Brasilonema sennae CENA114: one gene and its partner. The protein of the gene in region 2 interacts with the protein of the main gene of each other region in a pairwise test. Links are inferred from orthologs where the notes say so. Each region holds a gene or a part of one and is shown on either strand. Other genes may lie near its edges.

Region 1 (5,339 bases), 5.6 Mb from region 2 along the record:
GTTACGAAACCTGTTGATTTTGATCAGTTTGTCAAAATAGTACATTCAATAGAAAATTTTTGGTTCACTGTTGTCAAGCTACCACCGGAGTGAAGAAACGAATCAATAAAATAATGAAAATTTTATTAGTAGAAGACAATCCTGGTGATGTCGTTCTTTTAGAAGAGTTTTTACAAGATGTTACTTCTGTAAAGTTCTACTTGAAGCAGGCGGAGCAACTGGACGAAGCGCTGCGCTTTTTGGAGCAAGAAAGCTTTGATGTCATTTTGCTAGACCTTTTACTTCCCGATAGTCAAGGATTACAAACATTTATTAAAATCCATCATCAAGCTCCAGCCATTCCCATTATTGTGCTGACAGGTTTTAATGATGAAACCTTGGCAATTAAAGCTATGCAACAGGGAGCGCAAGATTATTTAGTTAAGGGACAAGTTAATGGTGACTTACTAGTGCGCTCAATGCGCTATGCTATTGAGCGTCAGCGAACAGAGGAAGCATTGCGACAAAGTGAGGAGCGATTTCGGGTTGCCCTAAAAAATTCGCCAATTATTGTTTTTAACCAGGATAAAGAGTTACGCTACACCTGGGTTTACAATGCCAATCTTGGCTCTACACCTGAGGAAATGATAGGCAAACAAGATTGCGATTTGATTTGTGCAGAAGATGCTGAACGTTTCACAAGTATTAAACGTGGTGTACTTACCACAGGTATAGGAACTAGAGAGGAAGTTTCTATCGCAACCGCTCAAGGAAAACGATATTACGACTTAACTGTAGAACCATTACGCAATGAGTCGCAAGAAATCGTAGGTATCACCGGCGCTAGCATCGATATTAGTGAACGTAAACTTGCTCTTGAACAAATTCGCCAACAAGCGGCTTTGCTTAATGTCACGACTGATGCAATTTTTGTGCGAGATTTAAATAACTGCATTATATTCTGGAGTCAAGGTGCAGAAAATCTTTACGGATGGCAAGCTCAAGAGGTGATTGGTAAAAATGCTAATCAACTTTTGTACAAGGAACAGTCATCAGAAATGGACGCTGCTCTTTCGATTGTTATGAGCAAAGGAAAGTGGCAAGGCGAGATTACTAAAGTAACTAAAAATGGCAAAGAAGTTCTTGTAGCCAGCCGCCGGACGTTAGTATGTGATGAAAACAGAAACCCCAAGTCTATTCTGACTGTTGACACAGATATTACCGAGAAAAAACTTTTGGAAGCGCAATTGTTCCGCGCTCAACGTTTGGAAAGTCTTGGCACTTTGGCTAGTGGTATTGCTCATGACTTGAACAATATTCTCACGCCAATTTTAGCAGTGGCTCAATTATTACCGCTAAAATTCCCTCACGTCTACGAGCAAGATAAGCACCTGCTAGAAATACTAGAAAATAGTGCCAAACGAGGAGCTGAACTCGTCAAGCAGGTTTTGTCATTCGCGCGAGGTGTGGAAGGAAAGCGCATGACTTTACAACCCAAACACCTGATCAGCGAAGTCACAAAAATTCTTAGAGAAACATTTCCAAAATCCATCGAAGTCTACACAGAAATAGCAAAAGATTTGTGGATGGTTTCTGGAGATGGCACACAACTTCATCAGGTGTTAATGAACCTTTGTGTCAATGCTCGTGATGCTATGACGGGCAATGGGACTTTAACTATCTCTGCTGAGAATTTTTTTATTGATGAATACTATTCTCAAATGCATCTGGAGGCAAAAACTGGACCTTACATAGTCATAACTGTTTCAGATACTGGAGTTGGTATTCCTCGTGAAGTCATCGATAGAATTTTCGAGCCATTTTTCACAACCAAAGAACAAGGTAAAGGAACAGGACTAGGTCTTTCCACTGTTATGGGTATTATCAAAAGTCATGGTGGTTTTGTCAACGTGTGCAGTGAGGTGGGATCTGGTACACACTTTAAGGTTTACTTACCAGCAGTGCAGGGAACCGAAACACAACAGGTACAAGAATTAGAAATTCTTGCAGGACATGGAGAAGTTATTCTGATTGTAGATGATGAACCGTCAATTCAAGAAATTACCAAAGCTTCATTAGAAGCATACAACTATCAAATTCTGACTGCGAGCGATGGTATTGAGGCGATCGCCGTATATGCTCAACATAAGAACGAAATTAGTGCTGTGTTGATTGATATGATGCTACCTGCGCTAGATGGTTTAACCGTCATGCGTACTTTGGAAAAAATCAATCCACAAGTTAAAATTCTTGCTACTAGTGGACTGATGTTCACCACTAAACTGCCTACAGTGGGCAATAATGTCAAATCATTTCTACCGAAGCCTTACACAGTTAAGGAATTATTGCACGCTTTACAGCAGGTTCTTCAGTAGAAATACAGACAGCAGTTCCAAACTTGCATTCTGCTAAACCTAAATAACGCACACCTTCTCGGTTAACTTCAAAACGACAAGGCAAAATCTCTAAACCAAGCTCGATACCAAGCCTGAATAATTTACCATATACAGGATCAGTACTATCGCCAGGGGCAAATTCAGTGCAATCGCTTCGATTTATAAAGTAAAGCATAACGGCACGATTTTGAGGTAAGAGTGCTGTCAGTTCTCGCAAATGCTTTTGTCCTCGCGTTGTTTCTGTGTCTGGAAATAGTGCTAATTTCCCATGCGCCCAAGTTGTATTTTTGACTTCGAGATATATAGGACAAGGATTTTTTGTTAAAAGTAAATTATCACTTTTTAAAAACAAATCGCTAGATGGGACGTTGATGTTTGTATGTGGAGATAACAAGAAATCTACCCGACTTGATTTATTTTCTCCATAGGAAACTTCAGGACGAATTTGGCTATAGTTTCCCAATTGTGGAAAAAGGTATGTTTCTAAAGCTAATTTGATAATCCTATTGGGAAGATTTGTATTTATACCTACCCATGTAGGTTCGTTGTCGTGTACCTGGATCATTTCCCAGGTATAGGGAAGTTTGCGGTTAGGATTATCAGTGTAAGACAGCTGCACTGCGCTACCAGGAGTACAAACTCCTGTCATTGGTCCTGTATTCGGGCAGTGGGCTGTTACAATTTCTCCAGAAGCAAGTTCAACATCAGCAAAAAATCGCTTGTAGCGTCTGAGCAAGACACCAGGATATAAAGGTGGGTAGCGGTAAAGGTAGTCGTTAGTCATTTGGTGATTTTTATTAACAATTTGAAATGAGTCAACGGAAGATTTAAGTATGAGTGTAAAGATTAAAGTATTTCACTTTTCAACCTGTATCCTGACTTCATTGTTCAAATAAACGCCATGAATGACGAATTTTACAATAAAGGATTGGAAAGAGCCAAGCAAAAAGACTATGCTGAAGCCATTGAGGAATTTACCCGTGCTTTGCAGCTAGCGCCTTACTTTGCCGAAGCTTACTATCAACGGGGTTTAGCATACTATGATTTAGGAGAAATGTTGAATGCTGTTTCTGACTTCACAGAAGCGCTGAAACTTAACCCTCAAAGTGTAGAGGCTCATTACTGTCGCGCCTTAGCACGAGTGGCGCTGAAAAATCAGCCAGGGGCGCTTGCGGATGTAGAGCAAGCTATTCGTCTGAATGTAAATTATGCGGCTGCTTATAATTTACGGGGAATCGTGCACCGTAAACAAGGGTATATTCAAGATGCGATCGCCAGCTTTAAAAAAGCAGCAGAATTATATTTGCAACAAAACGACACAGAGAATTGTCGCCAGTGTCTAGAAAAAATTAAACAGCTTCAACCAAAGCAAAAACCTGCTTTTGTACAACCAAGTCCGATCATTGCGCCACTCAAATCCGAAAAAGAATATTTCACGCAGTTGCTAGAAAAAGCAGAAAAAGGCGACACGCGCGAAGCAATGGAGGATTTAAACTGGGCTTTGCGGGTTGATTCACAGGATGCACAAGCCTACTGTTGTCGAGGGGTGGTGCGTTGCAAGTTGGGTAACTATCGGGAGGCGATCTCTGATTTCAACCAAGCGCTGCGACTGAATTTTGAGGATGCGATCGTCTATCGCAACCGAGGAAAAGCGCGTTCTTCTTTGGGAGATCATCAAGGGGCGATCGCTGATTTCAATCAAGCACTCCAAATGCAACCCCAAGATGCAATGCTGTATGTTGCCAGAGGCAATGCCTATCGAGTCATGGGGTATTATCTTGGTGCAATCAACGACTATAGCCAAGCATTGCAAATAAATCCCGATGATGCAACAGCTTACTACAATCGTGGCATTGCCTACACTTGCTTAGAAGAAATGGAACGTGCTGTTGAAGATTATCAGCGTGCAGCAAGTCTGTTTTGTGAAAAAGAAGATTGGGAAAATTACCAACAAGTTTTAGATAGTCTCAATAAAATTCACTCTCCCAGTTCTAACTCCAAAGAAGCAAAGTCTAACTTGCTACGACAACGTCTGTTGAGATTGGTTGGGGGATATTGGGAAATGGCGCAAAGATTGATTGATCAAGCGAAGTATGACTATCCTGGAATGTCTGAGGAGTGGTACTTGCAGAAAGTCATTGGTGATTGGGAACGCGATCGCGGATAAGTAGAGAGAGTGTTATGACTTGAAACTCTTATTTAACGGCTCAAGTTGATTTTAACTGAGATCTTGCACTATTCTCAATAATCGGGAGGCTGAGCCTCCCAACCCTCGTTCCCAGGCTCAGCCTGGGAACGAGATATCGAGGTTCTGCCTTGTTGTTGATACTGGTGCAAGATCTGAGTTTTAATGGACTTGAGCCACGAGCCACCATAAGATATCAAGAAGTAAGTAGCGCTTATTTGTGCTGTTTTTTTCTACCATTCAGCAATTTTGACCAAATTACCCTTATTAGGATTATATTGTAAAGTCGCATTCAGAGAGAGCGGCTGACTAATACTTGAAAGAAACTTGATTACATCTGAAATCATCAAAGTTGCTATCAAAGTATTGAGATATGAAATTGACGATGATACAACTGTTGAAGAATTATCATCCAGCCCCTTTTCCAGTTCTTTATTGTGCTGAAGAAACTTTTCCATATGGCTCTTGTGAGTCAATAATGGACCTACGATGCCATGATAAACTCCCACACCTGAGAACATACATGGTACATTTTCCTGTATGCAATACTGTACTATCCATGACCCAATAGTAATTGGTGGTGTGTCAGCACAACACAAAATAAAATCTGGCTTTTCTAAGTCTTTTAAACCTGTGTATAAATCTTCGATTGAATTAATCCTGATTTTACGAGTATGGATTTTTGTATTAGAGTTTCTCGCTAAAATATAGTTATGCAGTGCTTCAACCTTCGGTGTACCAAGATCAGTCTGACTAAAACAAAACTGACGGTTAAAGTT
Region 2 (5,255 bases):
CACAAGCTGAGTAATCTCATAAGCCGCTGTGGAAAAAATTCTTTCTAACTCCAGAGAATTACGAATACTTTGAATCACTCGATTCAGAGCTTGCTCTTTTTGAACTTGGCGTCGAGAACATTCGCGTTGTTGTTGCAGCTCTTCTTGAGCCTGCTGTTGTTGAACTGCTACTTGTTCTAATTGAGAAAGCTTTTGGCGCAGTGCACTTAACTCTTCAATCAACTCCTCTATTGTCTTTTCCTCGTCTTTCATTGGCTTGAGTACAACAAGCTTTGCTTAAACCAGTGGATAATAATATTTTGTAATATATTTTATGGTTTGTCAGTTTTTATCAAAAAGAACTCAGAACTCAGAACTCAGGAATCAGAATAACAAAGAAAGACAAGCGCATAAATTGTAGAGTTCACCGAACGGAAGTCTTTGGGTTTAAAACCCCACCGTCTATACGGGAGCCAGTACTGCGGGCTGTGCACTGAGCGTGGTCGAAGTGAGGGCTTTAATGAGCTTTGTCGAAGGGTAACCCTGGTGCAGGATAAGAGCGTTGTATTCAATTGGTTGGGTGCTGCACCGATCCAATCATATTGCTGGGTTCTGCGTTCTGACCTATGTGTTCTTCTTCAACGCTGACAAGTTTTTAATCAAACAGAATTCAGGAGTCAGGAGCCAGAATTTTATTTTATAAAAAGTAATTCTTATGCTCAACTTGGCAAAAATGATTCTGTCTGACAAATCAAAGTATTTTCACTCTCATCCATCAAATCTTCTATATTTTTAATTAACGTCTGACAAATATCATCTAAGGGCAAATCATATAAATCGAACCCGAAAGGATCTTCTAATTGATTACCTATCTCTTCGATTCCAAGTAAAGTAAAACTTATTAACGCTACACTCGGCACAGTCCACCACTCTAAAGTACTAACTAAATGCAAAGGTAATACAAGAAAGTACATCAATAATAATCGCTTCAAATAAATAGCATAAATTAAGGGCATTGGTGTTTTTAAAATACGCTCACTCCCTATTAATGACTCTACCATGTTGTTCAATAAACTATTCATAAACACCAATTCTTCCATGCTCAAGCAATCGTTAATTTGTTGCTGTTTGAGATATTCTCCAATCCAAACAGCAATCTTCAAGGGAGGATTTTGCACATCCTTTAATTGTAAATCTTGCGATTCTGTCAGAAAAAGTTTCAGTTCCTTTCTTTCTGGTAACTGGCGTAAATGCAATTTAGTCGCAATTGCAAAAGCACTTAATAACCGTAGACAGGCAACTTTTTTCTCTTTGTCTATAAGTTCCTTTTCTAAAATTGATAGCTGAATATTCCTGGCTAAATTTAGAGAATTAACGACTATCCCACCCCAAGTTTTTCGACCTTCCCAATAACGTTCGTAGGCAGTGTTAGTACGAAAAACTAGCAATAACCCTAACACAAGATTAAAAGCGACATTGGTTGTAATATCTCCAACTTGCTCTGGTAGAGAAAACGCGTAAGAGTGGATTATGGATATAACCACTCCAAATCCACTAAATAAAAGAATGCGAGGTAATATAACAGGAAAGACTGAGCCTCGCACTCGTAAAGCAATTTGAAACCAATGTAATTTTTCCCAAACCATGTGTATTCGCTAGTCAGTTTCACACAAAACACTCAGAGAACAGTGCATTTTAGTGTCTACAGAGCATTTCTTCATACCAAATCTTTAAAAGTAAAGGGCTTGGCATTTGCACCTGTGTAAGTAGCCACAATATGACCATTGCCAATCATCTGATATTTGTATGTTACCAAACCTTCTAAACCAACAGGACCACGAGGAGGCATTTGTTGAGTACTAATCCCGACTTCTGCACCGAAACCATAGCGGAAGCCATCAGCAAATCGGGTAGAACAGTTGTGGTAAACTCCGGCTGCATTCACCAGTGCCAAGAAAGTTTGGGCAGCCTCTGCATCTTCAGTCACAATAGCATCAGTGTGCTTGGAACCATAGTTGTTAATGTGGGCGATCGCATCCTCCAACGAATCCACAACTTGAATCGACAAAATCAAATCAGAGTATTCTGTCTCCCAGTCTTCTTCTGTTGCGGTTGCAATCTTTGGCACAATTTCGCGAGTACGTTCATCCCCTCTCAATTCCACATTGAGTTTTCCCAAAACCTCAGCAATTTTTGGTAAAAACTTTGCAGCAATACTCGCATGAACTAGCAAAGTTTCAATCGCATTACAAGCTGCAGGATAGTTTGTTTTGGCATCAACTGTAATTGCGATCGCTTTTTCTAAATCTGCAGCTTTATCTATATATAGATGACAAATTCCGTCAGCATGACCTAATACAGGTATACGAGTATTTTCCTGCACAAATCTCACAAAAGAATTAGAACCTCTAGGAATAATTAAATCCACATATTTATCTAATTTTAGAAGTTCCAAAATTTCTTCTCTTGTTGTTAACAACTGCACGGCATCTGGATGAACAGCAGTTTGAGAAAGTCCTTGTTTAATCGCCTTGACAATTGCTTCACAAGAACGAGTCGCTTCTTTCCCACCTTTAAGAATCACACCATTTCCCGACTTGATAGCAAGAGTCACGATTTGAATTGCTGCTTCCGGACGTGCTTCAAAAATGACACCCAACACACCCAAAGGACAAGTGACTCGCTTCAAGATTAAGCCTTGATCCAGTTCACGGTGAATCTGCACTTCCCCAACTGGATCATTGAGTTTGCCAACATCTCTTACACCAGCGATCGCATCTCTTAACTTATACTCATCTAACTGCAAACGCTTATAAAGAGGCTTAGCAATTCCATCTGTAGTCGCTCTTTCACAATCAGCAACATTTGCTTGTAAAATTTCATCTTTGGCAGATTCTAAAGCTTGAGCGATCGCCTCAATAGCTTGATTTCTCGCCTCAGTTGAGAGAACAGCTAGCTTGAGTGCAGCAAGTCTTGTTTTTTTAGCCGCTGCAATGATATTTGATGAATTCTCAACAGAAATAGTCATACTAAAAAACAACGTTGAAATTATCTGTATTTCTCTATATTTATCTGCGGTTCCAAATACGCTGAAACCAGATTTTTACTCTTCCTGCGCAAGTTGGACTTTCGCCTTTTGCCACAACGTTTCTAATTCCTCTAAACTATAATCAGTAAGAGGACGCTCAGCAAACACCTCCATTTTTTGCAAACGCTGAATAAACCGCTGATTTGTTCCCTGCAAAGCAGCTTCCGGATCAAGATTACACCAACGAGCAACCTGCAGAAGAGAAAACATCAAATCACCCAACTCAGCTTGTTGTCGTTCTGGTGTTTCCTCAGCTAACGCCTGCTTAAATTCCGTCAATTCCTCATTAAACTTGTCCCACACCCCATCAATATTTTCCCATTCAAATCCAACAGCAGCCGCCTTTTGCGAAATCTTCATCGTCGCCATCAACGGCGGAAGCTTTTTTGTATAACGACTGAGTTTATAACTCAGTTTTTGAGTATCAGCAAAAGCTTCTCCTTTCTCCGCAGCTTTAATTTCTTCCCAATTTCGCCGCACATCATCAACACTTTCCACCGACACATCACCAAAAACATGAGGATGACGGCGAATCAACTTTTGTGAAATCCCTTCGGCGACTTCCTTCAAAGAAAATTGTTCATATTCGCTGGCGATTTGTGCTTGCAGCACAACTTGTAAGAGTAAATCACCTAATTCTTCCGCGATCGCATCTTGATCCCCACTCTTAATCGCATCTACAACTTCGTAAGCTTCTTCTATCACGTATGGTGTCAGCGTTTGAGGAGTTTGCTCCAAATCCCACGGACAACCCCCATCAGGAGAACGTAACTTTGCCACCACATCAATTAATTTTTGCAACGCCACCAAAGTCTCAGCGTTCGTCTCGGTTTGATTAGTTTCCATAATTAATAAAAGCTCTGCGTCCTCTGCGTCCTCTGCGGTTGTAAATCTTATTCTTTTTTATACTTTTCGCCCACGTTGATTTAACCCCTCCCCTTAATCCCCTCCCCTTACCAAGGGGAGGGGAGGTTTTGGCGTCAGACAAAACCGGGGTGGGGTAAAGTGAAAATTGTGGGCAAGCATAAAAACATGATGTAACGTAATGACAAGGTTTTCAGCTTAAGTTGACACGTAGGCTCCGACATTTACCGTTCCACAATTTATTTATGACTTTGTGCGGCGGCTATTTTTTGGTTTGACTTTACTCCTATTACCACGACTCGTCACTTTACGTTTCTTCATTTTCGCACGCGGCAGCAATCCGCGAACTCCCTGCTTTTGAAAACGCTTATAAGCTGAACCTCCCCAGTCACTAAGATAATGGCTCATCGCACCAACTTCCAGCCCGACAAATAAAGCAAGAAATTCCATACTGTAGTGAGCGAGCGTGAATTTTACAGTTTCCCCTGTCATCTGCCAATTGAACTGCATATTCCACAGCTTTTCGACAATCAACAAAGTGAAAATTGCCACTATTGCTCCCAAACAGCCCAGATAAACGACACGCAGCGTTGTACCGATAATTGGTCCGTGAGATAACAAAGAACGATGGCGTAAACTTTTTTGATAAGGTAACCAAATAAAGCGTAAAAAACCCCAGCGTTGGAACTGGCGAGAGTAAATATCCAAGTCAGGACCGAACATCAGCCCTCCGAACAGAAACCCGCCAGTAACCAACAAAGTCAAGTTACCGCTGTTGGTTAGCCAAAAAGCAACACCAGTCACAAACGGCAAAGCCCAGAGAGTAATGCGATCATGAGTCCGACCAGAGGGCATAAACAATTCAAAGTTCAAAATTCAAAAATCAAAAAGATCCAAGCCATTGCTAACCAGTATCTTGCTGTCCGAGTCGCAATTCAATCCAACAGATGCAGAATAAGGTAAAAATTTTTTTAGAAGACTATCGCTTTTTCAAAATGTGTGTGTTAATATAGTTTTTGTGTGCAACAGCGGGCAGTTAGCTCAGTTGGTAGAGCGCCTGCCTTACAAGCAGGATGTCACTGGTTCGAGTCCAGTACCGCCCATTTTTAAAAGTTAAGTAAGGTCAGTAGATTTCTGTGCTGTCTAATTTGTAGTTACCAATTGCTCATTTGGGGCGATGCCTGCGGCTGGGTACCCAATGTATTCATCAACAATTAAAGAATAATCTTCAAAGCTTCAGCAGCTACATTTTCTTGTTGAAAATGTATTCATCAACACTTAAAGAATAATCTTCAAAGCTTCAGCAGCTACATTTTCTTGTTGA

The links. Proteins that work in one complex are often made in the same cells at the same time.
Region 1: the proteins of DP114_RS27825 (region 2) and sfsA interact in binary tests that used the Escherichia coli proteins (3 or more experiments, as listed by UniProt). The link is inferred for Brasilonema sennae CENA114 from one-to-one orthologs.

What each region holds. Positions count from the first base shown.
Region 1 is NZ_CP030118.1:1,104,943-1,110,281, reverse strand. Bases 1,237-4,130 are described here. They hold sfsA (DNA/RNA nuclease SfsA), read right to left. Parts: upstream 3,160-4,130; coding sequence 2,314-3,159; downstream 1,237-2,313. Other genes in these bases: DP114_RS04680 (tetratricopeptide repeat protein), read left to right, coding at 3,277-4,130; DP114_RS04690 (hybrid sensor histidine kinase/response regulator), read left to right, coding at 1,237-2,354. In the rest of the region: DP114_RS04695 (response regulator), read left to right, coding at 1-93; more of DP114_RS04690, read left to right, coding at 114-1,236; more of DP114_RS04680, read left to right, coding at 4,131-4,542; DP114_RS04675 (ThiF family adenylyltransferase), read right to left, coding at 4,794-5,339. UniProt on the Escherichia coli protein: Binds to DNA non-specifically. Could be a regulatory factor involved in maltose metabolism.
Region 2 is NZ_CP030118.1:6,665,952-6,671,206, reverse strand. What follows is about bases 853-3,662. They hold DP114_RS27825 (glutamate-5-semialdehyde dehydrogenase), read right to left. Parts: upstream 3,008-3,662; coding sequence 1,697-3,007; downstream 853-1,696. Other genes in these bases: mazG (nucleoside triphosphate pyrophosphohydrolase), read right to left, coding at 3,083-3,662; DP114_RS27830 (bestrophin family protein), read right to left, coding at 853-1,625. In the rest of the region: DP114_RS27835 (hybrid sensor histidine kinase/response regulator), read right to left, coding at 1-252; more of DP114_RS27830, read right to left, coding at 699-852; more of mazG, read right to left, coding at 3,663-3,913; DP114_RS27815 (metal-binding protein), read right to left, coding at 4,175-4,786. UniProt on the Escherichia coli protein: Catalyzes the NADPH-dependent reduction of L-glutamate 5-phosphate into L-glutamate 5-semialdehyde and phosphate. The product spontaneously undergoes cyclization to form 1-pyrroline-5-carboxylate.